Regions from separate parts of the Comamonas sp. lk genome, predicted to be linked through region 3. Evidence: predicted binding sites of a transcription regulator. Region 3 holds the regulator's gene; each other region holds the start of a gene.
What was found. The regulator sigma-54, encoded in region 3, starts transcription at its own class of promoters, with help from an activator protein. The targets are predictions, from matches to a motif close to TGGCANGNAANCTGCTTT.

Region 1 (9,926 bases), on a different contig from region 3:
ATCCACCAGTCCAGGCCGGTTTTCGCGCTTGTCAGCGTGTCAACGGCCACGGGCACGGCCGTGATTGCCACAAACAGACTGAACCAGCCCAGACCCCGCCCGTCAGCGCCTGAGAAGCGGTTGAAGGCCACCCACAGATAGGTGAAGGCAAACAGCAGCGTGAGCGCTCCGCTTTTGACGGACGCAGCATCGGCTGCCGGCCCGAAGATGCTGGCCAGCCCTATGCACAGCGACACCACGCCGGTGAAGATATTGATGACCCAGATTTCCTTGTCGGCAATCTTGCCCAGCATCCACAGGCCGTTCAAAAACAACACGGCGCCCACATAGAACAACGACAGCCCCAACCACATACCCGTCTCCTTTTTCATTTCGTCAACAAACCACTGTGGGCGGGTTGATGCATGAAGTCAGAAGAACCGCGCACAGCACAAGGCCTGCCGCCCTCAGGTCAGGGCTGCAGTCCGGCAATCGTCCTCGGGCCCACCTGCGCTGCGGCTGCTGCGCGCCTATGGCTGCAGTGCCGCCTGCGGGGCAGGTATGCCGCAGCCGCCTTGAGCTGGCGGTCTGCGGGCTGGTGATGTGATGCAGGCTTTTTCCGGCTTGCGGGCCTGCAAGCTCAGGCTATCGCCTGAAGCGAAGATCAGGCCGCTTTTTGCTGACGGCGACGGGCGCGGTCCAGCTGCTGCGCCACCTGGCGCGGGTTCATGCCATACATCTCGGCAAAATCCTGCTCCGAAGTCTGACCGCTGAGCGTGAAGGAGCGCAGCAGGGCTTCGTCCTTGGCGGCACGGGCATCGGCTTCGGCCAGCGCATCGGCTACCAGCGCATTGGTGGCTTCGTTCTTGCCGAGCACGCGTTCGGCATAGTCTTCCCGCGCGAGGCCGGAGGCTTCGTAGGCGACGACGATGCGGTTGCGCAATTTGGGCGTCAGGTCTTCGGCCGTGCGCTGCTGGCGGCGACGGAAGACTTCGATCAGAGCATGGTGCACATGCTCGGGCAGCGTGGCTTCCACGGGCTGACCGCTCAGGTCATGACGGGCCTGGCCCGATGCCATGGCAGCCAGATAGCGACCGGAGCGCGTGTGCTGCTGCAACGCAGACTTGAGCGCTTCCTTGTCCAACTCGGGGTGGGCCGCCAGCAGATCTTCGAAAATGCCGCGCTTGAAGGGCAGCAACTGCTCGCCAAACAGGGCCGGGTGCCACTGCGCCAGCTGCTCTAGCAGCGGGTTCAGCGGACGTGGCGCGGCTTGGGCCTGCTCGGCCTGAGCGGGCTTGCCAGCATTGCCACCGCTGCGGCCACGGCCGCCGCGACGCGAGCGCTGACGAGGCTCTTGATTCTGGTTGGACACGGCTGTGCCTTGCTGCACGGCTTGCGCAACGTTCTGGGCCTCGGGCTGCTCTACAGCGGCCTGGGCATTGTGTTCTTGTGGTTCAGACACGATTTCAGTCATGGCAAAGCCCGTGGGCTTGGGGAGAAACAAAACCCCTAATCATGCCAGCATTGCAAACTGCAGTGCAAAACGGGGGTGCAAAGAGCCCTGGGGTTACCGGGTTCCAGCGGCTGACAGCGCCTCATCGATCAGCTCTATCCAGTGCATGACGGGCACCTGCGTGCCGTTTTGCAGATGGACGATACAGCCCATATTGGCCGAGAGAATGGCGGCCGGTTTTTCGGGGGCAAAAGGCTCATCCAGTGCGGCGATCTTGCGGTCGCGCAGCTGATGGGAGATTTCGGGCTGCAGCACCGAATAGGTCCCGGCCGAGCCGCAGCACAGATGCGACTCGGTGCGGGCCACGCGCACATCGAAGCCCAGCTCGCGCAGATGCTTCTCCACGCCGCCGCGCAGCTGCTGGCCGTGCTGCAGCGTGCAAGGCGGGTGGTAAGCCACGGGCGCCTTGGGTATTGCCAGCTGATCTTTCAACCGGGTCGCCAGTTCGGGCAACAAATCAGGCAACAGCTCGCTCAAGTCGCGGGTCAGCGCGCTGATGCGCACGGCTTTTTCCGCGTACTGCGCATCGTGCTTGAGCAGATGGCCGTATTCCTTGACCGTCACGCCGCAGCCCGAGGCATTCATCACGATCGCCTCCACCTCGCCGCATGCGACCAGCGGCCACCAGGCATCGATATTGGCGCGCATCTGGGCCTTGCCGCCCTCCTGGTCGTTGAGGTGAAATTTCACCGCCCCGCAGCAACCAGCCTTGTCGGCAATCACGGATTGAATGCCGGCCGCATCGAGCACGCGTGCTGTGGCGTAGTTGATGCGCGGCATCATGGCCGGTTGCACGCAGCCGGCCAGCATCAGCACCTTGCGGCGATGCTCCCGCGTAGGCCAGTGGCCGGCCTGCTGGGCCGGCGGAATTTTTTCGGCCAGTGCCTCGGGCAGCAAGCCGCGCACGGCACGGCCTAACGACAGAGCGGGCGCAAACAGCGAGGACGTCATGCCCTCCTTGAGGGCCCAGCGCTGCAGCTTCTCGCCCAAGGGGCGCTCAACTTGCTCATCCACAATCTTGCGACCTATATCGACCAGATGGCCGTACTGCACGCCGCTGGGGCAGGTGGATTCGCAGTTGCGGCAAGTCAGGCAGCGATCCAGATGCTGCTGCGTGGCGCGTGTGGGCTTGTGGCCTTCCAGTACCTGCTTGATCAGGTAGATGCGGCCGCGCGGGCCGTCCAGCTCATCGCCCAGGGTTTGATAGGTGGGGCATGTGGCCGTGCAAAAGCCGCAGTGCACGCATTTGCGCAGAATGGCTTCAGCTTCCTGGCCTTCGGGCGTGGCACGGAATTCGGGGGCGAGATTGGTTTGCATGGGCTCAGTCCTTGTTCTTACCAGTTCGCCGACAAACGGCCCACATTGAAAATACCTGCCGGATCAAAAGCCTGCTTGAGCCGCGCATGAATCTGCGCCGCCGTGCGCCCCGCCGCGCTGCCTTGCGCAAACACATCAAAGTCGGCCACACCGCTTATTTGATCTGCGCTTTCAGCTCTGAAAAGAGAAGCAAAACCACCCACAGACTGGGCCAGTTGCTGCAATGCCGCCGCAGCGCTGCGCGGCGCCTGCACCCAGCGCTGTGCGCCCAGCCAGTCCACCAGCGGGCCCACGCAGCCTGCGGGCAGTTGCAGCGGTGCTGTAGTGGCAGGCACGGACAGGCGCCACAGACAGTGATCGCCGGCCCTTGCACCGAACCAGGGCAGGCTCAGATCACGGCTGGCTGACCAGTCGGCGGCTACGGCATCGGTGTCCAGGCGCTCGCCGCCCAGCTTGAGGCAGGCAGCCTGCACCGCAGCCTGGGCCCCGCGCAGGCGCAGATACAGCGAGCCACCCGCTTGGCCAGCCTCATGCAGCCAGTTGCTGGCATTGAGCGGCAGCGGCTGGCCGCCCCATTGATTGAGCCACTGCAGTGCCTGCTGCTGGCTGCACTCGTCAAAGCGCAGCGTGGCCTCAGCCGGGGCCACGGGCAAGACCTTGAGGCTGACCTCGGTGATCACGCCCAGCGTGCCCCAGCTGCCGGCCATCAGACGCGAGACGTCATAGCCCGCCACGTTCTTCATTACCTGGCCGCCAAAGCGCAGCAGTTCGCCCCGCCCGTTGATCATCTCCAGGCCCAGAACGAAATCACGTACCGCTCCTACGCTGGCGCGCGACGGGCCGGAAAGGCCGGCCGCCACCATGCCGCCTACGGTGCTGCCGGGGCCGAAGTGCGGCGGCTCGAAGGCCAGACACTGGCCTTGGCCAGCCAGCTCGGCTTCCAGTTCGACCAGCGCAGTGCCGGCACGCACGGTCACGACCAGCTCGCTGGGCTCGTAGCTGACGATGCCGCTCAGGCTTCGCATGTCCAGCAGCTCGCCTTGCAGGGCATGGGCATAAAAGTCCTTGCTACCGCCGCCGCGTATGCGCAACGGTGTTTGGTCGGCAGCAGCGGCGCGTATGCGCTCGGTGATGGCTTGAAGGGCGTTGATTTGGCGGGTGGCTGAATCCATGGCTGCATGGTAGCGGCAGCGGTCGCCATAGAACCATGCTGCGCTTTTGATTTTTTTGAAACGCGAGCATGAATAAAAAAGGCCCCGCAGCATGCACTGCGGGGCCAACGTAATGAAACTGAACTAAAGCGAAAGGCTTGGCTTAGCGGGTATAGGCAACCTCCCCGTGAGAGCTGATGTCTAGACCTTGGCGCTCGGTTTCCTCGGAAACACGCAGACCCACGGTCAGAGCAGCAATCTTGTAGGCCACAAAGGACACCACACCGGACCAGACGATGGTCACCAGCACGCTCTCGACCTGCACCCACACTTGGTGAGCCATGTTGTAGCCTTCGGGCTCGATACCGCCCAGACCCTTGGCGCAGAACACGCCGGTCAGGATGGCACCCAGGATACCGCCCACGCCGTGGACGCCGAAGACGTCGCAGACATCGTCAACCTTGAGCATGTGCTTGAGGCCGGACACGCCCCAGAAGCACAAAGGGCCTGCAATGATGCCCATGACGATGGAACCCATTGGGCCGACAAAACCGGCAGCGGGCGTAATGGTCACCAGACCGGCCACGGCACCCGAAGCAGCACCCAGCATGGAGGCTTTGCCGCGCAGCAGGGCTTCGGCCACGATCCAGGAGATGGCGGCAGCGCCGGTCGCCAGGATGGTGTTGATGAAGGCCAGGCCGGCAATGCCGTTGGCGGCACCGGCGGAGCCGGCGTTGAAGCCGAACCAGCCCACCCACAGCAAAGAGGCACCCACCATGGTCAGCGTCAGGCTGTGCGGAGGCAGGGCCTCCTTGCCGAAACCGATACGCTTGCCCAGCATGTAGGCACCTACCAAACCGGCCACGGCCGCGTTGATGTGCACCACGGTGCCGCCGGCAAAGTCCAGCGCGCCATCGGCACCCAGCAGACCGCCGCCCCACACCATGTGGGCCATGGGGATGTAGCTGAAGGTGAACCACAGCACGGAGAACACGATCACGGCAGCGAACTTGATGCGCTCGGCAAACGCACCCACGATCAGCGCCACGGTGATGGCGGCGAAAGTGGACTGGAAGGCCACGAACACATACTCGGGGATGGTCTTGAGCGCGCTGGACAGCGTGTCCGGCGTGATGCCCATCAGGAACAGCTTGTCGAAGTTGGCGAAGAACTTGCCTTCGCCACCAAATGCCAGCGAATAGCCGTACACGGCCCACAGCACGGTGATCAAGGAAAAGACGACAAACACCTGCGCCAGCACAGACAGCATGTTCTTGGAGCGCACCAGGCCGCCGTAGAACAGTGCCAGGCCGGGAATGATCATCAAGATCACCAGCATGGTGGAGGTCAGCATCCAGGCGGTATCACCGGCGCTCAGGGTAGGCACGGCCTCTACGACGGCGGCAGCTTCGACCGCGGCCACCACCGCAGGCGCTGCTGCAGCTGCGGCACCGTCCTGCGCAAACACGGCTGCGCTGGCTGCCAACAGACCCAATCCAAGGCCTGCACTCAATAGCTTCTTGGTCATGGCAATCTTTCTCAAAAATGATTCCTGAGACGCTGCGGCGCTCAGAGGGCGGAGTCGCCGGTTTCGCCAGTGCGGATACGGATGGATTGCTCCAGCGCCTGCACAAAAATCTTGCCGTCGCCGATCTTGCCGGTGCGCGCCGCGCCTTCAATGGCGTCGATGGCCGCGTCCACCAGATCATCGGCAATGGCCGCCTCGATCTTGAGCTTGGGCAGGAAGTCCACCACGTACTCGGCACCGCGATACAGCTCGGTGTGGCCCTTCTGACGGCCGAAGCCCTTGACTTCGGTCACCGTGATACCTTGCACGCCGATCTGGGACAGTGCTTCACGCACTTCATCGAGCTTGAAGGGTTTGATGATGGCAATCACCATTTTCATGACAGGCTCCTGAGAAATTAAAAAGTCTTGGCCAGCGTCAGGATCAGACGCGCCTTGTTTACATCGCCAAAATAGGCTTTCTTGTTGGCACCAGCCACAGCTGCAGCCACAGAGAATCCGTCGCCCAGGTCATAGGCACCGCCCACGCTGTAATCCACGTAGTTGGGCACACCCAGGCTCTTGATGTCGCTGGAGAAATGTGTGTAACCAAGTGATGCTTTGAGTGTCACCTTGCTCATCACTTCCTGGCTGTAGGAGAACTGCAGATAACCGCTGTTGCGGCCCTTCAGACCCGAACCGGCCTTGGCACCGGCCCAGCCGAAGTAATCCTTGGACACGGTGTGCGAGTACTTGGCCGTGAAAGGGCCGTAGGTACCGGCACCGTAAATCTCCGTGGTGTTGCCGTTGGAGTTGCCCGAGTACACATAGGTCAGTGCGCCCACATCCCAGTCCACATCAGCGGCCTTGAATTTGTAGCCGCCGTAGAAGTCGGTTTCCAGCGAGTTGCCGGGCAGCCAGTCCACGGAGGAATTCCAGTTGCCCACGTAGAAGCCGCTGTCGCCGAAGCTATAGTCAAAACCGCCTTGCAGCGCAGGCTTGACGGCGCGCGTGCGGCTGGCGTCCTGATCCTGACCACGGAACTTGTAGTTGGTGGTCAAAGCCACATTGGCAGTGAGTTGTGCGTGAGCCCACATGGGGGCGGCAACGACGCAGGCCAATGCGGCAGTCTTGGCGAAGGTCTTGAAACGGCTAACAGCGATGCGGGTCATTCTGGCTTCCTCCGGTTTGAAAAAATTTGTGTTAACCGGTGAAAAGCACAGACCGTGCCAACATTGAGTTGCACTTCAATACGGCCTGTTTGTTGACCGATTTATTGGTATGAAAGTGCCATGCAGCCCTTGATCGAAAAGCGCTTCAAGCTATCAAAATCAATAGACGACGGGCGCCATCCAACGCAGGCTTGGCCATGCCCTGTGATGAGGCACGCAGGCAATGCGCGAATTTGGTGCGCAAGCAGGCTGGGCTCCTCGCACGAGCTCAATGCACTTAATTGGTGCAAATCAAGGGCGCAAAAAAGCCCGAGGCCTTGGGCACCCGGGCTTGGCAGCAAAAGCTGACTGCTTGATGGCGCGGATGGACGGCGCTTTCAGTAACTGGCTTGCGGCAGCTCGTTTCTGGTGAACACCAGTGACACCTTGGCCTCTTCGGGAATGGCGGGCAGCGCCGCATTCCAGTCCAGCCATGCCTGGCGCAGCTCGGCCAGTTTTTCGGGCTCGCGCTCACGCAGATTGGCGCGCTCGCGTGGGTCGGCGCTCACATTGAACAGGTATTCAATGCCTTCCACCTGCAGATACTTCCAGTCGCCACGCACCAACGCCCGCTGCTCGCGGTGCTTCATGCGCCAGGCCAGATCACGCTCGGGGCTCCAGCTGGCGTCCTTCATCACCGGCAGCAGGCTGATGCCGTCCAGCGGATAGTCGGCATGCGCGGCCACGTCGGCTGCGGCCAAAAAGGTGGCCGACCAGTCCATGGTCAGACTGGGCATATCGCTGACGACACCGGCTGCAATGCGCTCGGGCCAGCGCGCTACCAGAGGCACGCGAATGCCGCCTTCCAGCAAGTCCATCTTCTGGCCCACAAACGGCCAGTTATTGGAGAAGCGCTCACCACCGTTGTCGCTGGTAAAGACGATCAGCGTGTTCTCACTCAGGCCTTTTTTCTCCAGCGCATCCAGCACCCAACCAATGCCTTCATCCATGTGGTGAATCATGCGCTGGTAGGTTTCGATGGAGCCGCCGTCCGTGTGCTTGCCAATGCCGGCAATACGCTGGGCTTCCTCGCGGTCCTCACGGGTCAGCCAGGGCCAGTGCGGTGCGCTGTAGTGCAGGGACAGAAAGAAAGGCTTGTCCGCCGTCTGACGCTCGACAAAGTCCACGGCGCGCTGGCTCAGCAGGTCGGTCAGATAGCCGTCTTCCTGGTGCGGCTCTTCATTGATCCAGAAGTCCGGGCGGCCGCGCGGGTCGCAATGGGCAAAGTAATCATTGCCGCCGGCGTGAAAACCGTAGAACTCTTCATAGCCCGACAGGCGCGGGCCGAAATGCGGGGGGTAGCCCAGATGCCACTTGCCCACCAGGGCCGTGGCGTAGCCGGCGTCCTTGAGCAGCGAGGCCACCGTGGGGTGGTCTGGCGGCAGGCCCAGCACCTTGTCGCCGTGCACGCTGGCAATCGGCTCCTCGGCCGCGCCGCGCAAGCGGTACTGCCAGCGGCCCGTGGCCAGCGCAAAGCGGGTGGGCGAGCACACCGCCGAGTTGGAGTAGCCACGGGTAAAGCGCATGCCTTCACGCGCCATGGCATCCAGGCGGGGCGAGACATCGGTGGCATTGCTGTGCGCATCGCGTGCACCCGTGCAACCCAGGTCGGCATAGCCTATGTCATCGGCCAGGATAAAAATCAGATTGGGGCGGGAATCGGTCATGGGAGAAATCACAGAGAAGACACAAAAACAGGAGCAGCTATCGCCTGCAATCAATTGATTCAACGAAGTTTTAATGCTTGAACCAAAGCAAACCAAGCATTTGATGCTCCTAAAACCTCGGGCACTTGGCGCGGCGCTTGCAACTAGCAAGCCCCAAGCGCGAGACGGCCGGCAAGGGCCGCCCCGCAGCAAAGGCCGTCGTCCCCCTTCCAGGGGGAAGGCGCGGAGCGCCTCAGGGGGTATTGCCTCTCATGGCTTAAAGCCTGAACGTTTGACCGCTGGTGCCCATTGCGCACGATAGGCCTTGAGCATGCGATCAGTCTCCTGGGCGCTGCTGACCACAGGATCCAGCTTGGAAGCCGCAAATTTCTGCTGCGTATCGGCCTCCTTCATCACCTCCTGCACCAACTCGGACAGGCGCTGCACCGTGGCCGGCGCCATGCTTTGCGGCGCAAACAAGGTGTTCCAGCCGGTGCCGACCAGGCTCACACCCAGTTCCTTGAGCGTGGGAATCTCGGGCGCCATGGGGCTGCGCTTGTCGCCGGAGACGGCCAGTATCCGCAGCTTGCCGGCTTCATGCTGGGCAATCTGGGTGTCCAGGGTATCGACGGCAATCGGCACCTGACCGCCCATCAGGTCGGTCAGCAGCGGAGCCGAGCCCTTGTAGCCCACGACTTCGACCGGAACCTTGGCGCTCTCGCCCAGCATCAGCGCAAAAAAGTGCGGCAGGCTGCCGGTGGCAGGCACGCCGAAATTGGCGCGTTCCGGGTTGGCCTTGAGCCAGGCAAACAGATGAGACAGCTCTTTGACCGGCACGGCGCTAGCAACGGCCAGACCGAAGTCATAGCGGTTGACTTCGCTGATGGGCCTGAAGTCCTTCTCGGGGTCGTAGCCGGAGTCAGCAAACACCAGCGGTGCCACCACCATCACGGCAGGATTGGCCAGCAAAATCGCGGGCTGTGCGGCAGGGGCGTTCTTGACGTACTGGGCCGACAGACGGCCGCCCGCACCGGGCTTGTTCTCCACGATGACGGGGCTGCCCAGCTTGCTCTGCAGCTTGTCGGCCACGATGCGGGCCACGCGATCGGTGGCACCGCCGGGCGGGTAGCCCACCACGATGCGCAAAGGCGTCTTGCCCGGAAACAGCGGCGCCACGGCTTGCGCCTGCGCCAGAGCTGTACCCAGCAAACCGGCAGCCAACCCGGCACCGATTGCCCACTTGCCCAAGGTTCTTCTTTGCATTGCGACCATCTCCTTGTCCTTACGGCGAACCGCTCGCGCAAAAGTTATTCTTCATCAACAAAACTGGCAGTGTAAGGCGCCGGGCGGGCGGTACCGGTGAGCTTTTTCATGCCGTTTTCGTTCATCGCCCTACTCCGCCGTGAGCTTGATCTTGCGCACCAGAGCGCCCCATTTGTCCGACAGCTCCCTGGCTTTCTGCTGCGCCTGCTCGGGCGTGCTGCCCACCATCTCTATGTCCACGGACTTGACCTTTTCCTGCTGCCCAGGCGAGCGAATGGCCTGGGCCATGGCATCCAGAAAGCGCTTCTGGATCTCGGGCGGAACCCCCTTGGGCGCGGCC
Region 2 (9,926 bases), on a different contig from region 3:
CTGATGACCGATTGCAAGCTGGAGATCGTGTTCGACAAGGCCTGCTCCAATCTGCTGCAAAACAGCACCTTGAACGAGGTGATGTATGCGCAGATGCTGGCTCTGGGCCAGTTGCAGGTGGATGCGCAGACCCAGTCCGTGGCCGGCCAGTTTCAGGCCACGCTGGATCAGAACGACGTGGACGCCGTCAGCCGCCCGCTGGCCAGCGTGTTGCGCGGCAAGGTTCCGGCCATCTTCGAAGGCCTGTCGCCCTACGACCCCAAGGTCAACGACATCATGTTCGGCTCCACCGACGTGGCCGATGTGAGCTGGATCACGCCCACGGTCCAGGCCTGGGTGGCCTGCTACGCTTTCGGCACGCCGCTGCATTCATGGCAGATGGTCTCGCAAGGCCAATCCACCCTGGCCCATGCAGGCATGGTGCGTGCGGCCAAGATTCTGACGGCCACCGCCATCGAACTGCTGGCCCATCCCGAGCAGCTAAGCCTGGCCAAGCAGGAGCTGCTGCAGCGCCGCGGTGGCAAGCCTTATATCTGCCCCATACCGCCAGAGGTGCCGCTGCCGTTTTTGCGCAAGTAAACCGTCCGTATTTCAGCCTCAGGCCCTGCAAGCGATTGCAGGGCTTTTTTGCGGGCTGCTTCATGCGCGGCTGCGGTTACGGCCTGAGTCCTCGCCTCGCTTCTTGCGCACACGCAAAGCAGCGACCGTCAAAGCTTGACACAGCACAAGCCCTGGACGCCGGCTTCGGGCAATAGTCGGCCTATGACCGCATGCTGGCGGCTCAGCACAAGGAGGCCCCATGAAATTGATGATCGATCTTTTTTCCACCGACTACGGGCTGATGAGCCTGATCGTCATCGTCTTGATTCTGGTGATGGCGGTGTTCTTCACCTGCTTGTTCATGGGCAAGATGAAACACATTGCGGCCGAGGCCCCCAAGGAATGATTTTCATAGCTGCTAGCGCAATACGGATATAGGCTGCAGGCATAAAACACTCCAAAGCAGAGACAAAAAAGGCCAGAGATTGCTCCGGCCTTTTGTGTCTCTGCGATCACCGTCCTCAATAGTGCGGCGGCAGTTCGTCACGCAAATTGCGCTGCCCGGCACCCCCACCCTCGGGCACCTGGCGCTTGAGTTCGCGCAACTCGTTGATGAGCATGTCGATTTGCTGCTGCTGGCGGTAAATCGTCATATTGAGCTGCTCCAGCAGATCGTCGGTATAGCTGGCCTTGATCTCCAGCTCCATCACCCTGGTCTGCAGAGACTCCATGTCCTCGCTCATGCTCACCCTTTCAGCGCCTTGGCCAGACGCGCAATGCCATCGCGAATCTTCTCTTCGTCGGCCGTCGCAAACGAGAGGCGGAAGGTGGCGCTGTCGGCGTTCTGTGCATAGAAAGGCGTGCCCGGTACAAAGGCCACGCTTTCCTCAATGGCCTTTTTTGCCAGGACACCGGCATCGGCCAGCTGACCGCGAGCACCCGTCAGCCGCACCCACAGGAACAAGCCGCCTTGGGGCTGGACAAATTCCACGGCATCGCCGAGCTGCTCACGCAGCGCATCGCCCATGGCCTTGGCGCGCTTGGCATAGACCTCGCGCACATGAGCCAAAGTCTTGGGCATGGCGCCGGACTTCAGGTATTGCGCTGCCGTGGCCTGGGCAAAAGTGCTGGTGTGGGCATCGCTGAACTGCTTGCACATCACGGCGCGGGACAGCAGCTCGGGCGGAGCAATCAGCCAGCCTATGCGCAGACCGGGGCTGAGCACCTTGGACAGCGAGCCGCAGTGCGCCAGCCAGGCTCGGCTGCCAGGCACTTCGCGCGAGAGCGACAGCAGGCTGGCGGGCGGCGCTGCATCGAAGTACAGATCGCCGTAGGGATCGTCCTCCACCACCAGCGTCTGGTACTTGACGGCCAGCTCCAGCACTTTCTTGCGGCGTTCCAGGCTCAGCGTGGCTCCGCTGGGGTTGCCAAAAGTGGGAATCAGATAGACCAGCTTGGGCTGGTGCTCGGCAATCAGCGCCTCCAGCGCATCGGTGTTGACGCCGTGCTCGTCCACGGGAGCGGAGATGACTTCAGCGCCATAAAGGCGGAAACACTGGATGGTGGCCAGGAAAGTCGGGCCTTCCACGATAACCTTGTCACCTTCGCCCAGCATGGTCTTGCCAAGCAAATCCAGCGCCTGCTGGCTGCCCGTGGTCACGATGAGCTGCTCGGGCGCCACATCGGGCGCGCCCTTGCTGACCATGAAGGTCGAGAGCTGCTCGCGCAGCGGCTGATAGCCCTCGGTGGCGCCATATTGCAATGCCGCACCGGCCTCTTGCTGCAGGGCGGCTGCCGATGCGGCACTGATGCCTGCCACATCAAACATGGCGCTGTCCGGAAAGCCGCCTGCAAAGCTGATGATGCCGGGCTTGCCCAGCAGCTTGAACAGTTCACGGATCGCAGAGGTCTCTACGTTATCGAGTCGTTTGGCAAATTGCATACGTTTTTTCGTTAAAGCGCGACGGAGATGGGAATTGCAGGCAGTAGCACCTGCCCGCAAGCGCTCTATTGTGGCGCGCCCGGCGGGCCGTCGGGAAACACTCTTGTATTTGTAGGTACAAATGCCAGAGAAGCGTAAGACGATACCTAGCAATATGTCACTTTCGATAGGATTTATTAATTAAGTGTAACTTCGTTTCTGGAGATATGAATTGGACAGTTTCGGACGTGAAACAGGAATATGCACACACCGCCGCAGCAGGCGGCATGGACTCCGATTTCTTTTGGTGCACATCTTTAAGACGAGGGTTTTATGCGTACTTCTGATTTGACACAGAGCTTGCTGTCCGCGGACATGAACAGCAAAACCGGTCTGGGCCTGCGCAGTCTTTGCGCCGTGGCCCTCGCGGCCAGCCTGGCGGCCTGCGGTTCCAGCGGCTCGCTTCGCAGCGATACCGGCGCGGGAAGCGGCGGCAGCGGTGGTGGCGATGTGGTCGCCGGCGGCGGTGGCACGGGCGGCGGCACAGGCGGCGGCACAGGCGGTGGCACAGGCGGTGGCACAGGCGGTGGCACAGGCGGTGGCACGGGCGGCGGGACCGGTGGGGGCAACAACGGCGGCAACCCTGCGGCGGATTCTCTGACCGTGGTTCGCAACACCGTCAACAACACCAGCGATGCCCTGGGTGGCGTCAACGGCGTGATCACCGATGCCAATACGCTGGTCACCAGCGTGCTGGGCAAGGCGACAGATAACACCCCGCTGAGCGGCATCGCACAGCCGGCCAGCGGCATTCTGGGCAACACCAACTCTGCCGTCGCGTCTCTGACCAACGGAGTCAGCTCGGGGCTGGGTCAAATCGGCAAGACCGCCGACCCCATAGGCACCACGGTACAAAGCGTGGCCCCTGCCGTGGGCTATCTGGGTCAAGCTGTCGGCAGCGTGGGTAAGACCGTCAGCGCACTGGACAAGCCAGAGTTGGGCGCCGTGGGCGATGTGGCGGGTCTGGCAGGCGGTCTCGTCCAGACAGTGGGAGGCGGCGTCACCCGCCTGGAAGGAACGGTCAAGCAAGTGACGCAAAGCCCTCTGGTCAGCGGACTGACCAGCAATCTCAGCAGCACCGCCACACCCATTCTGGGCAGCGTGGTCGGCACGGTACAAAACCTGGGTCAGACCACCGGCATTGGTCAGCCGGTCAACAATCTGCTGACCACCGTGGGAGGTTTGGTCAGCCATGTAGGCACCGGTATTGCCGCTACCGACGCCCCCATCGTCGCACCGCTGGGCCAGGTGGTTGACGGAGTGGGCGAGACCGTTGCCGGCCTGGGCGGTCTGGCCAAAACACCAGGTTCCACTCCCCATGCCGGCTTGCTCAGCCCCGTCACCGGCCTGCTTGGCGGCGTGACCGGCGGCAGCAGTGCCGGCCTGCTCTCGCCGGTTACCGGTTTGCTGGGTGGAATCAATGGCGGTAGCAACGGAGGTCCTCTGTCTCCAGTCACCAGCCTGGTCGGCGGTCTGACCGGGGGTTTGACAGGCGGTTCCGGTGGAGGCGGCGTTCTGGCGCCCGTCACCCAACTTGTCGGCGGACTCACCGGCGGTGTGACCGGCGGCTCTGGTGGCGCAGCTGGCATAGGGGGCATTCTCACTCCCGTCACTCACCTTGTCGGCGGACTGACAGGTGGTGTGGCCAGCGGCTCCACGGCTCCCGTGGGCGGCATCCTGGCGCCTGTCACCCATCTGGTCTCTGGCGTGACCGGCGGGCTGACCGTGGCCGCCAATGCCACCACCAATGTGACTGCGGGCACGGAAGCCCAGGCCGGCCCACTGGGTGGTCTGCTGGGCGGAGTTCTCGGAAGCGTGGGAGCGCTGACGGCAGGTCTGGGCGCCACTGCCAAGTAAAGCATGGGCGATGTCATCCGGCATCGCCTGCTTTACAAGCCCGCTGCGTGCGGGCTTTTTTGCGACAGACCCCTATACCCAAAACAAGGTAAGCCACTAAAAATGCAGCAGAGAAAGAAAAGACAGGAGGGCGTTTTGGAGATGAAGCAAACAAGAACTTTTCGCCGCTCGCGTTGGGCACGCGCTTTGCCGCTGAGCCTGCCGCTGCTTTTCGGCACGGCTCTGACATGGGCCCAGTCGGGCAATCCGCTGCAAACCCTGCCCCGCGTGCCGCCAGCCAGCCGCCCTCAGGTGCCGATACAGATACAGACGCCCCAGGTCGGCAACCAGGATATTGCCAGCGTGCAAGTCGCTGTCAGGGGCGTGAATGTCCAAGGCAGCTCGGCCATTGCCTTCGATGAAGTCAGCGCCCTGTTCACGCCCTTCATCAACGGCACCCATACCGTGGGCGCTCTGGCCCAGGCGGCGCAGAAAGTGGGAGAGCTGTACCAGCAACGCGGATTTGCGCTCTCTTTTGCTTTTTTGCCGCCACAGAACTTTGCCGATGGCGTGGTCCTGGTCACCGTGGTTGAAGGCTATGTGGCCAATCTTCAGCTGGAGGGCGATTTCGGGCGTTCCGAATCCGGGATTCGCGAACTGGCCCAGCCCCTGCTTCATGAAAAACCGTTGACCACCCAGACCTTTCAACGACAGACCCAGCTGATGGCCCGTCTGCCGGGCGTGCAGATTGTCGCCTCTGCCAGCCTGCCCACCACCACGGATGGCGCCACCGCACTTGTCATCAAGTCCAAGCACAAGCCTGTGGTGGTGGCTTTTGGCGGCGAATTGCGCAAGCCCACACCGCGCGTGATTGCGTCGCTCACGCTCAACGACCCCTTGTGGGCAGGCAGCCAGTTGCAGCTGTCCACCATGCTGCAAAAACCCAGCAAGGAGCGTTTCAGCTCACTGGGCTTTACCCAGCTGCTCAATGCCGAAGGCACGCTGGCTCGGGCCAGCTTTTCTGACTACCGCAGCTTCAACAACCCCGCCACGCACATACCCGGCATTGACGACCTGACGCGCCAGCGCAAGCTTGATTTCAACATCAGCCACCCCTTGATACTGAGCAACCGCACGCAGCTGACAGGTACGGCCGGTCTGTACGCCATCAACTACAACAAGGAGCTGCAAACCAGCAACCAGTACCTTGCCAATGATGAGCGGGTGCGCACGCTGTACGCCCAGCTGGCATGGTCATCGTTCAGCCCGCAGGCCACACGCTCGGCCAATGTGTTGCTGGCGCGGGGCCTGAACTCCATGGGCGCCCAGGCAGGTCTGCTCTATCAGGACCCCAACCAGACGCTGCTTCTACCCTCCTCCGTGAAGCTCGACTTCACACGCCTGCTGATGGAATACAGCCAGCGCCACCGCTTTGCCAGCAAATTCGGCGCCGGCTTTGCCGTGGGCGGGCAGTACAGCCGCGACATTCTGCCCACGCCTGAAAAGATCTCCTTCGGCTCCAACCGCTTTGGGCGCGGCTATCAGGCGGGAGAGTTTTCCGGCGACTCGGGCCTGGGCGCCAGCGTGGAAGGCAACTACCAGTTTGTCATGGCCCATCAGTGGCTCAAATCCGTCGAGCCCTATGTGCTTTATGAATGGGCACGCACCCATCAGCGAACCAGCGGGCTGGCGGGCAATACCTTGCGCTCGGCCAGCCTCGGCCTGCGCTTGTCCGACAGCCGCCACTACTCCCTGGACCTTGCGGCCAGCAAGCCCATGGGTGACCGCACGGCCAACAACCCCGAGCGCGAACTGCGCTACAGCCTGCTTCTCAGCTACAACCTCGATCTCTGAGGTCGCACCCGTCTTGCGTCCAAGCCGCGGCCCGCAAAGCCCGCGGCTTTTTTAACGGCAGCAGGCAAGCGACAATAGCGCGATGAAAAAAAGCGAGATCGAGCCTTTTTTTGCCGCGCTCAAGGCCGCCAACCCCACGCCGCAAACCGAGCTGGAATACACCACCGTCTTTGAGCTGCTGACCGCCGTGCTGCTGTCGGCCCAGGCCACCGACGTGGGCGTGAACAAGGCCACGCGCAAGCTGTTTCCGGTAGCCAATACGCCGCAGGCAATTCTGGATCTGGGTCTGGAGGGGCTTGAGAGCTATATCAAGACCATAGGTCTGTACCGCAGCAAAGCCAAGCATCTGATGCAGACCTGCGCCATGCTGGTGAATCTGCATGGCGGCCAGGTGCCCAGCACCCGCGAAGAACTGGAAGCCTTGCCCGGCGTGGGCCGCAAGACCGCCAATGTGGTGCTCAACGTGGCCTTTGGCCAACCTACCATGGCGGTGGACACGCATATCTTTCGCGTAAGCAACCGCACCGGGCTGGCCCCCGGCAAGAATCCGTTGGAAGTGGAGAAACAGCTGCTCAAACGCGTGCCCGAGGAGTACGCCGTGGATTCTCACCACTGGCTGATCCTGCTGGGCCGCTATGTCTGCCAGGCCCGCAAGCCCCGCTGCTGGGAGTGCGTGGTGTCCCAATACTGCGATTTCACGCCCAAGACGGCCGCGCCCACGGCAGGAAAAAAGAGCTGAAACAGCCGCTAGCGTACATCACAAAAGCGTCAACAGCTATCAATACAGAAGCGGTCTTCAGCCCTTGGTGCTGACGCCTGCCGACTCGAAGCTGGCCATCTCGTTGAGCATGGTGCAGGCCGACAGCAGCAGCGGCCAGGCCAGTGCCGCGCCCGAGCCCTCTCCCAGGCGCAGTTGCCAATCCAACAGCGGCTGGGCCTGCAGCTGGGCCAGCATGCGGGTGTGGCCCGGTTCGCCCGAGCGATGGGCATAGACACAGCGCTGCAGCACATGGGGCTGCAGACGGCTGGCCACCAGAACCGCGGCCGTGGTGATGAAGCCATCCACCACAATCAGGCGGCGTTCGGCCGCAGCCTGCAGCACGGCACCGGTCATGGTCGCAATCTCCAGCCCGCCCATGGCGGCCAGCACGGCCAAAGGTTCCGTCACTGCCACATGCAGCTGCAACACCTGTTTGAGCACCGCCAGCTTGTGCTGCAGGCCCTGGGCATCGAGACCGGTGCCCACGCCGGTGACGGCTTCAATCGGTTCGCCGCACAGCCGCGCCAGCAGCAGCGACGCGGCCGAGGTGTTGCCAATACCCATCTCGCCCAGCAGCAAGGCATTGCCGGGCAGTTTCTTGACCAGCTCCGCCCCATTGCGCAAGGCCACGGCACATTGCTCGGCCGTCATGGCCGGCCCTTCGCTGCTATCGGCCGTGCCATAAGCCACCTTGCGGCGCCACAGGCGCGGCTCATAGGCCTTGGGCTGCTTGTGTTCAGGGTCTTGCTCGCGCACGGCAAAGTCCTTGGCCACACCGCAATCGACCACATTCAGGGCAATCCCGTTCTGCCGCGAGAGCACGCTGACCGCAGCCCCGCCGGCCAGAAAGTTCTCCACCATCTGCCAGGTCACATCCACCGGATAGGCCGACACGCCTTTGGCGGCCAGGCCGTGGTCTGCAGCAAACACCAGCATCTGCGGCGCCTGCAGCTGCGGCTGCTCGCTGCCCAGCACCGAGGCCAGCTTCAGCGCCAGCGCCTCCAGCACACCCAGCGAGCCCTGGGGCTTGGTCTTGAAGTCCAGCTTGTGCTGCACGCGTGCCAGCAGTTGCTCGTCGCTGATATCGGCCACTTCGGGGCAGGACCAGATGCTGGACAGGGCTAAATCGGAACGGATAACGGAATTCATCAAGGCTGCAATCCCCGGCACATCGAATACAGGTGCGACCATTGACCGGAAACGGCCTGCACCTTCACTTTGCTGGCAACGCCCTGCCAGCCGGATGCCGAGTATCGCGCGTTCTGGAGTGCATACAGCGCCGACAGGAAAGCCCGGCCACGAAAAAAGGCTCCGCAGAGCCTTTGGTGCAAAGGAAATGAGTGCTTACTGGCCTACCGGCACTTCAATGGTCGACTCGCGCAAAATGCCGCCGTCCTGCACCGAGCCGCTGATAGCACCCTGCTTGACGCGGTCGGAACATGCCTGGCGGTCGATGTCGGTCTTGAAAACCTGGCAGCGCGCATACGCATTGCGTTCGAACTGATTGGCGCTCTGGCCGTCATCGAGCTTGCCGCGCTTGGCTTCGGCCTTGGCGGCGGCCGCTTCGCGGCTTGCGGGATTGGCATCGCGCTTGTGCATGGGCTTATGCATCTGCTTGTGCATTGGTTTGTGAGACTTCATCTCCGCCGATTTGGCCGCCGGTTTGGCCATCTCCATCGCCGGTGCCGCTTCGGTGGTCTGAGCGCAGGCCATGCCAGCAACTGCCAGGGCTAGCGCGCCCAGCGTCAACTGAATGCTGCGAATTCCAAGATTTGCCATGAGCAGACTCCATCACAGGTGAGTAAGTAATCCGCCGAGCTTGCGCGCATTCCCTGATTACCCTTATCGGTGCAGCCCACAAGCCCCTGCAAGCCAGGGCCTACAGCCCAGCCTCAAGACGGCATCTCGGCAAACCACTGTTCAACGCCCTGGGCCAGGCGCTCAAACACCTGCTCCAGCCCCAGGGCCGCATTGCCAAACAGGGCATGGACGACGGCAGAATTCTCGAACAGCCCGTGCAGATAAGTGCCGATAACCACCGGGTTGCCGGCCTGCCACAGCAGACCGGGCAGCAACTCCTGCGCCTGCGGGCCGGCTGCGGCCTGCATGTCCTGGCGCAGCTGCGTCTGGCCATGGTGAATTTCATAGCCCGTCACTTCCACGCCGCTCAGTGCCTGCCAGGGCGCCTGCAGCGCTGGCAGGTCAAAACGCGTGGGTTTGACGGTTTTTTCCTGCGCAAACAAAGTCGCTGCCGGCAGCAAGCCCAGGCCGGCGGCATTGCCATCCACGCCATACAGATCGATCAGTGCCTCGCCCAGCATCTGCAAGCCGCCGCAAATACCCAGCACCCGCTTGCCGGCGTTGGCATGAGCTACCACGGCGGCATCCAGCCCCTGTGTGCGCATCCAGGCCAGATCGGCCGCCGTGGCCTTGCTGCCGGGCAAGATGACCCAGTCGGCCGCCGCAATCTGCGCTGGCGAGCGGGCCCAGACCACGCGCACGCCGGGCACCTGCAGCAGAGGCTGAAATTCATCGAGATTGCTGATGCGCGGGTAGGCCACGATGGCGATGGTGGTGTGCACCGCCTGGCCGGCGCCGTTGCTGCCGCGGTCGTCAAACACGCCGTCTTCCTCGGGCAGGCCATGGGCAAACTGCATGGGAATGCAGGCCACGGTGGGCACGCCGGTTTTCTCTTCCAGCATCTGCGGCGCGGGCGCCAGCAAGCTGGCATCGCCCCGGAATTTGTTGAGCACAAAACCTTTGATCAGTTTTTGCTCGTCCTCTGGCAACAGCGCCCAGGTGCCGTACAGATGGGCAAACGCCCCGCCCCGGTCGATATCGGAGACCAGCAGGCAGTGCGCGTTGCAGTGGCGCGCCACGCGCATATTCACCACGTCGCTGGCATGCAGGTTGATCTCGGCCGGCGAGCCTGCGCCTTCGATCACGATCACATCG
Region 3 (9,926 bases):
GATAAAGCTGGGCAGCTGCCAGGCCACGGAGATACCGCCGGTCACCGCACCGCACAGCACGCCGACCAGCAGACCCAGAGCGGCCGCAGGCCAGGGGCCCATGCCCCATTGCAGGATGGCGGCCGCACTCACGGCCGCACTCAGCGCCAGCACGGAGCCCACCGACAGGTCGATGCCCGCAATGATGAGCACAAAAGTCATGCCGACGGCCATCACGGCCAGGGCCGGAATTTCATTGGCGATGGACAGCAACGTCTCACGCGTGAGGAAATATTCGGACTGGCTGCCGAACAAAGCCACCATGGCCACCAGCACCACAAAAAGGCCTAGATAAGTGCCCAGTTCCTGGCGCAGAGCGCTGCGCGCAGGCTTGGTTTCCTGAACCGAAGCGGCAGGAGTCGAAGAGCTTGAATTCATAGTTGTTCTTTCACGGACTCGCCAGGGCGCGACGCATCGCCAAAAGCGGCTTCCAGCAAGGCTTGGGTCGTCCACTGACCACGCTCAAAAGTGGCCACAATGCGACCGTCATGCATGACGCTGATGCGGTCGCACAGCTCCATCAGCTCGCGCAGATCGCTGGACACCACCATCAGCGCCTTGCCCTGGGCCGTCATGGCATCGAGCTCGGCATACAGGTCGGCCCGGGCACCCACGTCCACGCCGCGCGTGGGTTCGTCCAGCAGCACAATGGGGCAGTCTCGGTGCAGCCAGCGGGCAAAAATCACTTTTTGCTGATTGCCGCCACTCAAGGTGCCTACCGGTTGTTCGGCGTTGTGCGCGCGAATGCGCAGGCGCTTGACCATGCGCCGGGCCAGATCCGACTCCACCGCCGGTTTGAGCCAGCCCGCACCGGAGACCGAGCCCATATGGCTCAGCGAGGTATTGACCCGGATGGACTGGGACAGCAGCAGGCCTTGTGCCTTGCGGTCTTCCGTGACCAGCGCAATGCCGGCCCGGGTAGCCTGCATGGGGCTGTTCCAGTTGGGACTCACGGAGCAGGTGGACAAGCCCTGGGCCTGGCCGGTCAGCTCGATCGAGCCGGCGTCGGCCTTGTCGGCGCCATACAGCAGGCGCAGCAGCTCGGTACGGCCTGCGCCCACCAGCCCGGCCACGCCCAGCACTTCGCCAGCGCGCAGCTCCACATCCACGCCCTGCACCAGCTTGCCGCGCCGCAAGCCCTGGGCCCGCAGCAGCACCGAACCGGCCTTGCGGCGCGGCTTGGTATCCAGCGACTCCACGGCATGGCCCACCATGCGCTCCACCAGCTCGGGCTCGCTCAGGCCCTGCATGGGCAGCACATCCACCAGGCGTCCGTCGCGCAGCACGGCCACGCGCTCGGACACGCGCTGCAATTCTTCCAGGCGGTGCGACACATAGACCAGGGCCACGCCCTGGGCCTTCATCAGATCGATCTGTTCGAACAGATGCTCGATTTCCTTGGCGGTCAACATGGCCGTGGGCTCATCGAGCACTAGCACGCGGTTGCCATCGCGCAGATTGCGGGCAATCTCCACCATTTGCTGCATACCTATGCCCAGCTGCCCCACGGGCGTGAAGGGATCGATATGCTGCAAGCCCATCTTGGCCAGCTGCGCATGGGCGGCCTTGGCCAGGGCATCGCGATCCAGCCAGCCCCAGCGCTGGGGCAGGCGATCGAGCAACAGGTTTTCGGCCACGGTCAGGGTGGGCACCATGCCCAGCTCCTGCAGCACCATGCGCACGCCAAGCGCTTCGGCCTCGGCACGGTATTTGGGCGCAAACGCCCGACCATCGAGCTGCATGATGCCGCGCGAGGGCGTCACCAGACCGCACAGCATTTTGGACAGCGTGGATTTGCCGGCGCCGTTCTCTCCCGTCAGCGCCAGACATTCGCCAGCGCGCAGATCGAGGGAAACGCCATCCAGCACCGTGCTTGGACCATAGTCCTTGCCCATGCCTTGCAGCGTCAGCACCGGCGTGCCGCGCCGCCCCTGGTGGTTGTCAGCAGCGATCACTTGGTCACCAGCACCACGTCCGTTTTCACTTCGGCAGGCATCTGGGCCTGCGGCGTCTTGTTCTTGACGGCCTTCAGCGCTTCTTCAATGCCGAAAACCGCTTGCTTGGCCGCAAACTGGTCTGCGGTGGCCAGCACACGGCCATCCTTGAGCATGGGCGCAATGGCGCGAATGTTGTCGTAGCCCACCACCAGCACCTTGCCGGCCTTGCCGGCGGCCTTGACGGCAGCCACAGCGCCCAGGGCCATGGAGTCATTACCGGCCAGGAGAGCCTTCAGGTCCGGGTTTTCGCGCAGCATGCCGGCGGCCACCGTATTGCCCTTGTCGATCTCCCACTGGCCCGATTGCACGCCCACCACGTTCATCTTGGCTGCGGTCATCGCATCCTTGAAACCCGCCGTGCGCTGCTGCGCATTGGTGGTGGTGGACACGCCCTCGATGATGCCGACCTTGTCGCCAGCCTTGAGCTGCTTGGCCAGGTACTCGCCCACCAGACGGGCGCCCACACGGTTGTCGGGGCCTACGAAAGGAATGACCAGGCCTTTTTCCTTGAGGGCGGCGGCATCCAGGCGGTTGTCGATATTGACCACGCGCACGCCCTTGTCCACCGCCTGCTTGAGCACCGGCACCAGGGCCTTGGAGTCAGCCGGGGCAATCACCAGCGCATCCACCTTCTGGGCCACCATCTGCTCGACCATCTTGATCTGGGCGGCGGTGTCGGTTTCGTTCTTGATGCCGTTGCTCAGCAGCACGTACTCGCCTGCGTGGGCTTTCTGGTGCGCCTTGGCACCGTCTTCCATGGTGCGGAAGAACTCATTGGCCAGGGACTTCATGACCAAGGCCACCTTGGGTTTGTCCTGGGCTTGAGCTGCCGGAGCCCAGACGCCAGCCAGCGCCAAGGCTGTCAGACCGACCGAAACCACTGCGTGACGACGTTGCAACATACCGCTCTCCCGGGCCTCAGGCCCATCAATTTGGAAAAAAGGGCCGGATTATAGGTTTGCCATCGGTATTAACCCGCGCCCACGCAAATAGACCTCAAGCGCTCAATCCCTTAACCGAGTCCTTGTTTTATAGGCTCAGGCTTTGTGCATAGGGGTAGGAATAATCCCCTGCCTGTCTAGACGTCGATTTCTCCCGTCGACCAGCGGCCCGGTGGCGCCAAGCCGGGCCTATCTCCAATAGATCGGCATCAATATCGACTCAAGCCATTGAATAGAAAGCGCCTTCAGCTATCAACTTTGAGAGCCCTCAAGAAAAACGCTGTTTGACCTGTGCCATGGCCTCTGCTGGAGCACCCCGGTAAAATTGCCGCCATGGCAAAAATCATCGTCCTGGCATTGGTAGTGCTGTTTTTCGGTTGCGGGCTGTACATGCACCTGCGCGGCAAGGTGCGTCACAAGGTGGTGAAGCAATTGTTTGATCATTCCACCTTCACCGCGCCCTTCAACGTCTTCATGCTGATGTTCAGCAAGGTGCCGCGCACGCCTTATCTGCCCACAAGCACCTTCCCCGAGCTGGCGCCGCTGCAGGCCAACTGGCGCGAAATCCGCGAAGAAGCCGTCAATCTGCAGAAAAACATGCAGATCAAGGCCGCCGCCAACAATGACGATGCAGGCTTCAACTCCTTCTTCAAGACCGGCTGGAAGCGCTTTTATCTGAAGTGGTATGGCGATGCCCACCCCTCGGCCATGGAGCTGTGCCCCAAGACCACGGCGCTGGTCAAATCCATTCCCAGCGTGAAGGCCGCCATGTTTGCCGAGCTGCCGCCCGGTGCCAAGCTCAATCTGCACCGCGATCCCTATGCGGGCTCGCTGCGCTACCACCTGGCCGTGCTGGCGCCCAATGACGACCGCTGCATGATCGAAGTGGATGGTCAGCCCTACAGCTGGCGCGAGGGCGAGGGCGTGATCTTCGACGAGACCTATATGCACTGGGCCGAGAACCGCTCGGAAGGCAATCGCATCGTGCTGTTTTGTGATGTGGAGCGCCCCATGACCAACGGTTTTGCCCAGTGGCTCAATCACTGGCTGGGCAAGAATGTGGTGGCCGCCGCCAGCTCGCCCAACAACGAGGGTGATCCCCGCGGCATGATCAGCAAGCTTTTCAAGATTTCCTTCTACGCCGGCAAGTACCGCCGCGCCTTCCGCAGCTGGAACCCGACCTTCTACAAGGTCCTCAAATTTGGGCTGATGATTGCCGTGCTGGCGCTATTCATCTGGTGGTTGATCCCGAACTGATGGATGCCGCCTGAGGCGCTTTGCGCACCAAATTAAAAAGCCGCTGAGCATGGCATCAGCGGCTTTTTTGTTGGGCGTGGCTTACAGCGCCTTGCGCAACGTGGTGGTGGGGATCTTCAGCTGCTCGCGATACTTGGCCACGGTGCGACGGGCGCATTCAATGCCTTGCTCCTTGAGCATATCGGCCAGCTTGGCGTCCGACAGCGGTTTTTTCGTGTCTTCCGCATCCACAAACTGCTTGATCAGCGCCCGCACAGCCGTGCTGGAGGCGCTGCCGCCGGTCTCGGTGCCCAGGCCCGAGCCGAAGAAGTACTTGAGCTCGAACGTGCCTTGGGGCGTGGCCATGTACTTAGCCGTGGTTACGCGGCTGATGGTGGATTCATGCAGGCCCAGGGCATCGGCAATATCGCGCAGCACCAGCGGGCGCATGGCCAGCTCGCCATGCACAAAGAAGTTTTTCTGCCGCTCCACAATCGCTTCCGACACCCGCAAGATGGTGTCAAAGCGCTGCTGGATGTTCTTGATAAACCAGCGCGCTTCCTGCAGCCGCTGCTGCAGTGCCGCATGGCCTTCGCTGTTCTTGTGGCGGCGCAGCACGCCGGCATAAATGTCATGCACCTTGAGCCGCGGCATGACTTCGGTGTTGAGGCGAACGGAAAACTCCATCCGGCCCGAGCCGACACGCACCGGGCGCACGATGACATCGGGCACCACGATATGGCGCTCCACATCCACGAAGCGGCGGCCGGGTCGCGGCTCCAGCCGCGCAATCAGGGCCAGGGCCTCGCGCAAAGCTTCCTCGCGCGCGCCGCACAGGCTGGAGAGCTTGCGCATATCGCGTCGCGCCAGCAAGTCCATGGGCTGGCAGCACATGGACAGGGCCAGTTGCAGCACATCCCAGTGCTTTGCTGTCGTGCCCTCATCTTCGGCCAGACGAATCAGATCGCGCAGCTGCAGTTGCAGGCATTCGGCCAGATCGCGTGCACCCACGCCCACGGGCTCCAGGCTTTGCAGCAACTTTAGCGCCATGGCAAAGCGCTGCTCCAGCTCTTCGCGCTCTTCCAGGTCGTCACCGGCCAGGCTGTAGGCCAGATCGGCCAGAGGCTCTTCCAGATAACCGTCGTCGTTCAGCGATTCGATCAGAAAGCGCAGCGCCGCGCAGTCCTCGGCACTCAGGCGCAGGCTGAGCGCCTGGCGGTGCAGAAAATCGCTCAGGCTTTCATGCTCGCGCGCCAGATCGATGGCGTCGGTTTCCTCGTCGCCATCGCTTTTGCGGCTGCCGGACGAGGAGGGGCCATCCCATTCGCTGCTGGATTCGCCCCCCCATTCCCCGTCTTGTCCGTCGGCACCGTCGCCGCTCCAGTCCAGCGTCTCGGGGGTTTCGGTGGTCGGCGTTTCCGCTATGGTTTCAGAAGCTGCTTGTGTTGATGAATATTCAGTTTCAGATGAGTAGCCATCTGAAGTGCCCATGGATTCGGCGGCAGCCGCTTCCATAGAAGGAGCGTCCATCGGCGCATCGACGTCGTCGCCGTCGCGCTCCAGAAACGGGTTGTCCACCAGCATCTGTTCGACTTCCTGCGCCAGCTCCAGCGTGGACAGTTGCAGCAACTGAATCGACTGCTGCAGCTGCGGCGTGAGCGACAGATGCTGGGATACGCGTAAGGACAGGCCCGGCTTCATCAACTGAACATCCTTGATGTGCAAGCGACCCCGGCATGCCCCCGATGCAGGGACAGCAGCCACAGGAAACGGGGGAGCGCGGTGGTCAACTCACGCATCACATGCGGAAGTGTTCACCCAGGTAGACTCGGCGCACATCGGCGTTGTCCACGATCTGCTCTGGCGTACCTTCGGCCAGTACATGGCCGTCGCTGATGATGAAGGCGTGGTCACAGATACCCAGGGTTTCGCGCACGTTGTGATCGGTAATCAGCACGCCAATGCCGCGCTCTTTCAAGAAGCCGATGATGCGCTGGATTTCGATCACCGCGATGGGGTCGATACCGGCAAACGGCTCATCGAGCAGAATGAAGCGTGGCTGCGTGGCCAGGGCGCGGGCGATTTCCACCCGGCGGCGTTCGCCCCCGGACAGGGCCAGCGCCGGAGACTGGCGCAGATGCTCCACGCGCAATTCCTTGAGCAGATTGTTCAGCCGCTTGTCTATCTCTTCCTTGGAGAGCAGCTTGCCTTGCTCGTCCTTTTGCAGTTCCAGCACGGCGCGGACGTTTTCTTCCACGCTGAGCTTGCGGAAAATCGAGGCTTCCTGCGGCAGATAGGACAGTCCCAGGCGCGAGCGCTGGTGAATCGGCATATTGCCCACGGCATGGCCGTCGATGAAGATCTCGCCGCCATCGCTGCGCACCAGACCCACGATCATGTAAAACGAGGTGGTCTTGCCCGCGCCGTTGGGGCCCAGCAGACCGACGACCTCGCCTTTTTGCACGGACAAAGACACGTCCTTGACCACCTTGCGGCTGCCATAGGACTTGGCCAGATGCCTGGCCTCCAGGCGGCTGTCCGCTTCGCCGCTGCGCAGGGTGCTGTCACGGCTCATTTCTTGTCACCTGCCTTGTCGCTGGCTTTCTCACCGCCCAGCGTCATGCTCTGGCGCAAGGGCTCGGCCTTGGGCTGGGCTGGCTTGGGCTGGGCGCCTGGCGTGCCGTCCTTGGGCGCCATGATGGCGCGCACCCGACCGCCCTGGCCCACGGAGGAGCTGGGCAGGCCACCGCTGGTCTTTTGACCGTCGACGGTATAGACGTCGGTGATGTTGTTGTAGACGATGACCGAGCCCGTGACCTGGTCGCTGAGCTGACCGCCACGGTAGCGGCGCATCTCGCCACGGCGAATGAATTTGACGATATCGGCCTTGCCGTCGTACTCGATGACCTCGCCCTCGCCTTCAATGAACTCATCGGGCTGACCGGGTTCGGTGTCGCGTTTTTGGCGGAAGAAGGCACGCTTGCCCGGCTCGGCCTTGACCACGCCGTACTGAAAGCCTTCGGCATCCTGGCGTACATCCAGCTGCGTACCGCGCAGCACGATGGTGCCCTTGGTCATCACCACATTGCCGGTGAAAACGCTGGTCTGCTGAAGCTCGTCGTGGCGCAATGCATCGGCCTCGATATTCATGGGCTTGGCGCTATCGGCCTTTTCGGCATGCGCCGTGCCGGCCAATACGGCAAAAGCCGAGGCCAGCACGAAAGAGAGAAGTCGTTTGGTCATGGAGGGCACGTTTCTTGCATACATTGTAGTCATTCCCTTTTTGGCGCCGCCGCAAACATACACTGGCCCGGATCAAAACCTCGCCATACGGGTATGAAAAAGCCCGCTCAGGCAGACCTGGCGGGCTTTTGGGATGTACAAGCTGCGCTCGCCGTATCAGCCCTTGCGGCTGGACACGATCAGGGCATTGACCACGCGCAACACATTTTCCATGTTGCCGGCCTTGGTGCCATCCGTGTAGTACTTGCCGGCCACGCCCATGGCAGGCACGCCTTCCACGTCGTAGGCCTGCTGCAGCTGGGTGGCCTTGCGCACCTGGTTGGAGACGGTAAAGGAGTTGTACATCTCCTTGAACTTGGCCACATCCACGCCCTGCTTGCCGGCCCATTCGAAGATGGCGTCATCGGTGGCCAGACGGTTGCGTTCCACGTGAATGGCGTGGAAGGCCTTGGCGTGCAGCGTACCCAGCAGATTCATGCCTTCCAGGGTGTAGTACAGCTTTTGCTGAGGCACAAAAGAGGCATTGAAGGCCACGGGCACGCGGTTGACCACCACATCGGCAGGCGCTGCGTTCTTCCAGGCCGCAAACGTGGGCTCGAAAACATTGCAGTGCGGGCAGCTATACCAGAAGAACTCGATCACCTCGACCTTGCCGGCGGGCGCGCTAACAGGGGCTTGCTTGCTGAGCTTGAGGTAGTCCTTGCCTTCCTTGAAGCCTGCGGCCTGAGCCCAGGTGGCAGAGGAACCCAGTGTCAAAGCACCAGTGGCTGCAGCAGATGCAACCAGAGAAAATTCGCGGCGTTTCATCAAAACCAACTCCTAAATCAGGTCTGCAGTGTCAGAGGCCATCAGCCATAAAAAGTTCAACCCAGCTCTCAAGCCCGGCACAGCCTGGGCCTCAAAGATGTTTTACCTTGCGGCGCGAACCAGGGTGGAATCCACACCGGCGCCGTCGAGCTTGCCCTTGAGCTGCTCGGCCTCATCGCGCTTGTTGAACGGACCCACGCGCACACGGAACACGGTGATGCCGTTTTGCTCACGCTCGCTGACCCGGGCTTCCCAGCCCAGCATGGCCAGCTTGGCGCGCTGCGCCTGGGCTTCCTTCTCGCCACGGAAAGCACCGGCCTGCACAAAGTAGTTGAAGCCGGGCTCGCCGCCAGTAGCCGCCACGGCAGCTGCTTTTTCCTTGTCGGCACGGGCTTTTTCAGCCTTCTCGGCGGCAGCGGAGCGCTCCTTGACCAGATCGCCCAGAGGATCACCCGTGGCCGGCTTGACCGGCTTGGCGGGATCGACATGGGGCTGGGCAGGCGTGACCGGCTTGCCGGTCACGGGGTCCAGCGCAGCAGTGCCTGTGGCCGTGACCGGAGCCACCGGCGTGCTTGGCGTTACGGGCACGGCAGGCGTTTCCACGGCAGCCGGCGGCACAGCAGGAGTCGGTAGCGGCGCACGGCTTTGCAGCGGTGCGTTCGGGTCCCAGTTCTTGTTGCGCTCAGCCTCGACGGCGTCGCGATCCGTGTTGTTACCGCCCTTGTTCAGAAAGGGAACGGGCACCTTGGTCACATAGACGGCCACGGCCAGAGCCGCTGCCAGGCCAATGACCATGCCGAAAATCAGTCCCAGGATGGTGCCGCCGCGTTGCTGCTTCTTCATAGGTCGCTAAAGGCTTTCCGCTTGACGCTTTGATTACATGCGCTCGGGTGCACTGACACCCAGCACAGCCAGACCATTGTGCAGCACCTGAGCGGTGGCTGCGACCAAGGCCAGGCGGGCCAGCTTGAGCTTTTCATCATCCACCAGGATGCGTTCGGCATCGTAGTAGCTGTGATAGCAGGAAGCCAGATCGCGCAGGTAGAACGTCACGTCATGCGGAGCATTGCCTTCGGCAGCGGCCGTCAGCATCTCGGGGTACTTGGCCAGCAGCAGCATCAGGGCCTGGGCTTGCGGGCCTTCCAGCGCCGACAGGTCCACGTCCTTGAGCGACGGCAGGCCGGCGCCGCCGGCTTCTTGCCAGGCACGCAGCACCGACTGGATACGCGCATGGGCGTATTGCACGTAGTACACGGGGTTATCGTTGTTCTGGGCCACGGCCAGATCCACGTCGAAGGTGTATTCGGTGTCGGGCTTACGGCTGAGCAGGAAGAAGCGCACGGCATCCTTGCTGGTCCACTCGATCAGATCGCGCAGCGTCACATAGGAGCCGGCACGCTTGCTGATCTTCACTTCCTCGCCATTCTTCACCACGCGCACCATGGTGTGCAGCACGTAGTCGGGGTAGCCCTGAGGAATACCCACATCGGCCGCCTGCAGCCCGGCGCGCACGCGGGCAATGGTGCCGTGGTGGTCGGTACCCTGAATGTTCACCACCTTGGTGAAGCCACGCTTGAACTTCTGGATGTGATAGGCCACATCGGGTACGAAGTAGGTGTAGCCGCCGTCTGTCTTGCGCATCACGCGGTCTTTGTCGTCGCCG

Region 1: the regulator sigma-54 is predicted to act here: its motif matches at 6,681-6,698, upstream of EAO39_RS01870 (TorF family putative porin).
Region 2: the regulator sigma-54 is predicted to act here: its motif matches at 2,811-2,828, upstream of EAO39_RS23085 (collagen-like triple helix repeat-containing protein).

The regions. Positions count from the first base shown of each region.
Region 1 is NZ_UOOB01000001.1:413,128-423,053, reverse strand. It holds gene EAO39_RS01900 (AmiS/UreI family transporter) at 1-353, opposite strand, end outside; gene EAO39_RS01895 (ProQ/FinO family protein) at 644-1,441, opposite strand; gene glcF (glycolate oxidase subunit GlcF) at 1,547-2,809, opposite strand; gene glcE (glycolate oxidase subunit GlcE) at 2,827-3,981, opposite strand; gene amt (ammonium transporter) at 4,124-5,488, opposite strand; gene EAO39_RS01875 (P-II family nitrogen regulator) at 5,530-5,868, opposite strand; gene EAO39_RS01870 (TorF family putative porin) at 5,886-6,638, opposite strand; gene EAO39_RS01865 (sulfatase-like hydrolase/transferase) at 7,016-8,344, opposite strand; gene EAO39_RS01860 (Bug family tripartite tricarboxylate transporter substrate binding protein) at 8,594-9,586, opposite strand; gene EAO39_RS01855 (tripartite tricarboxylate transporter substrate binding protein) at 9,716-9,926, opposite strand, start outside.
Region 2 is NZ_UOOB01000001.1:3,354,815-3,364,740, forward strand. It holds gene EAO39_RS15255 (M20 family metallopeptidase) at 1-579, shown strand, start outside; gene EAO39_RS15260 (DUF3149 domain-containing protein) at 800-946, shown strand; gene EAO39_RS15265 (SlyX family protein) at 1,062-1,283, opposite strand; gene EAO39_RS15270 (PLP-dependent aminotransferase family protein) at 1,286-2,482, opposite strand; gene EAO39_RS23085 (collagen-like triple helix repeat-containing protein) at 2,837-4,378, shown strand; gene EAO39_RS15280 (POTRA domain-containing protein) at 4,520-6,211, shown strand; gene nth (endonuclease III) at 6,294-6,950, shown strand; gene cobT (nicotinate-nucleotide--dimethylbenzimidazole phosphoribosyltransferase) at 7,008-8,120, opposite strand; gene EAO39_RS15295 (hypothetical protein) at 8,316-8,750, opposite strand; gene EAO39_RS15300 (cobyric acid synthase) at 8,864-9,926, opposite strand, start outside.
Region 3 is NZ_UOOB01000002.1:754,038-763,963, forward strand. It holds gene EAO39_RS22285 (ABC transporter permease) at 1-417, opposite strand, end outside; gene EAO39_RS22290 (sugar ABC transporter ATP-binding protein) at 414-1,934, opposite strand; gene EAO39_RS22295 (sugar ABC transporter substrate-binding protein) at 1,991-2,938, opposite strand; gene EAO39_RS22300 (aspartyl/asparaginyl beta-hydroxylase domain-containing protein) at 3,311-4,234, shown strand; gene EAO39_RS22305 (RNA polymerase factor sigma-54) at 4,316-5,914, opposite strand; gene lptB (LPS export ABC transporter ATP-binding protein) at 6,012-6,788, opposite strand; gene lptA (lipopolysaccharide transport periplasmic protein LptA) at 6,785-7,456, opposite strand; gene EAO39_RS22320 (thiol:disulfide interchange protein DsbA/DsbL) at 7,613-8,263, opposite strand; gene EAO39_RS22325 (SPOR domain-containing protein) at 8,366-9,106, opposite strand; gene argS (arginine--tRNA ligase) at 9,140-9,926, opposite strand, start outside.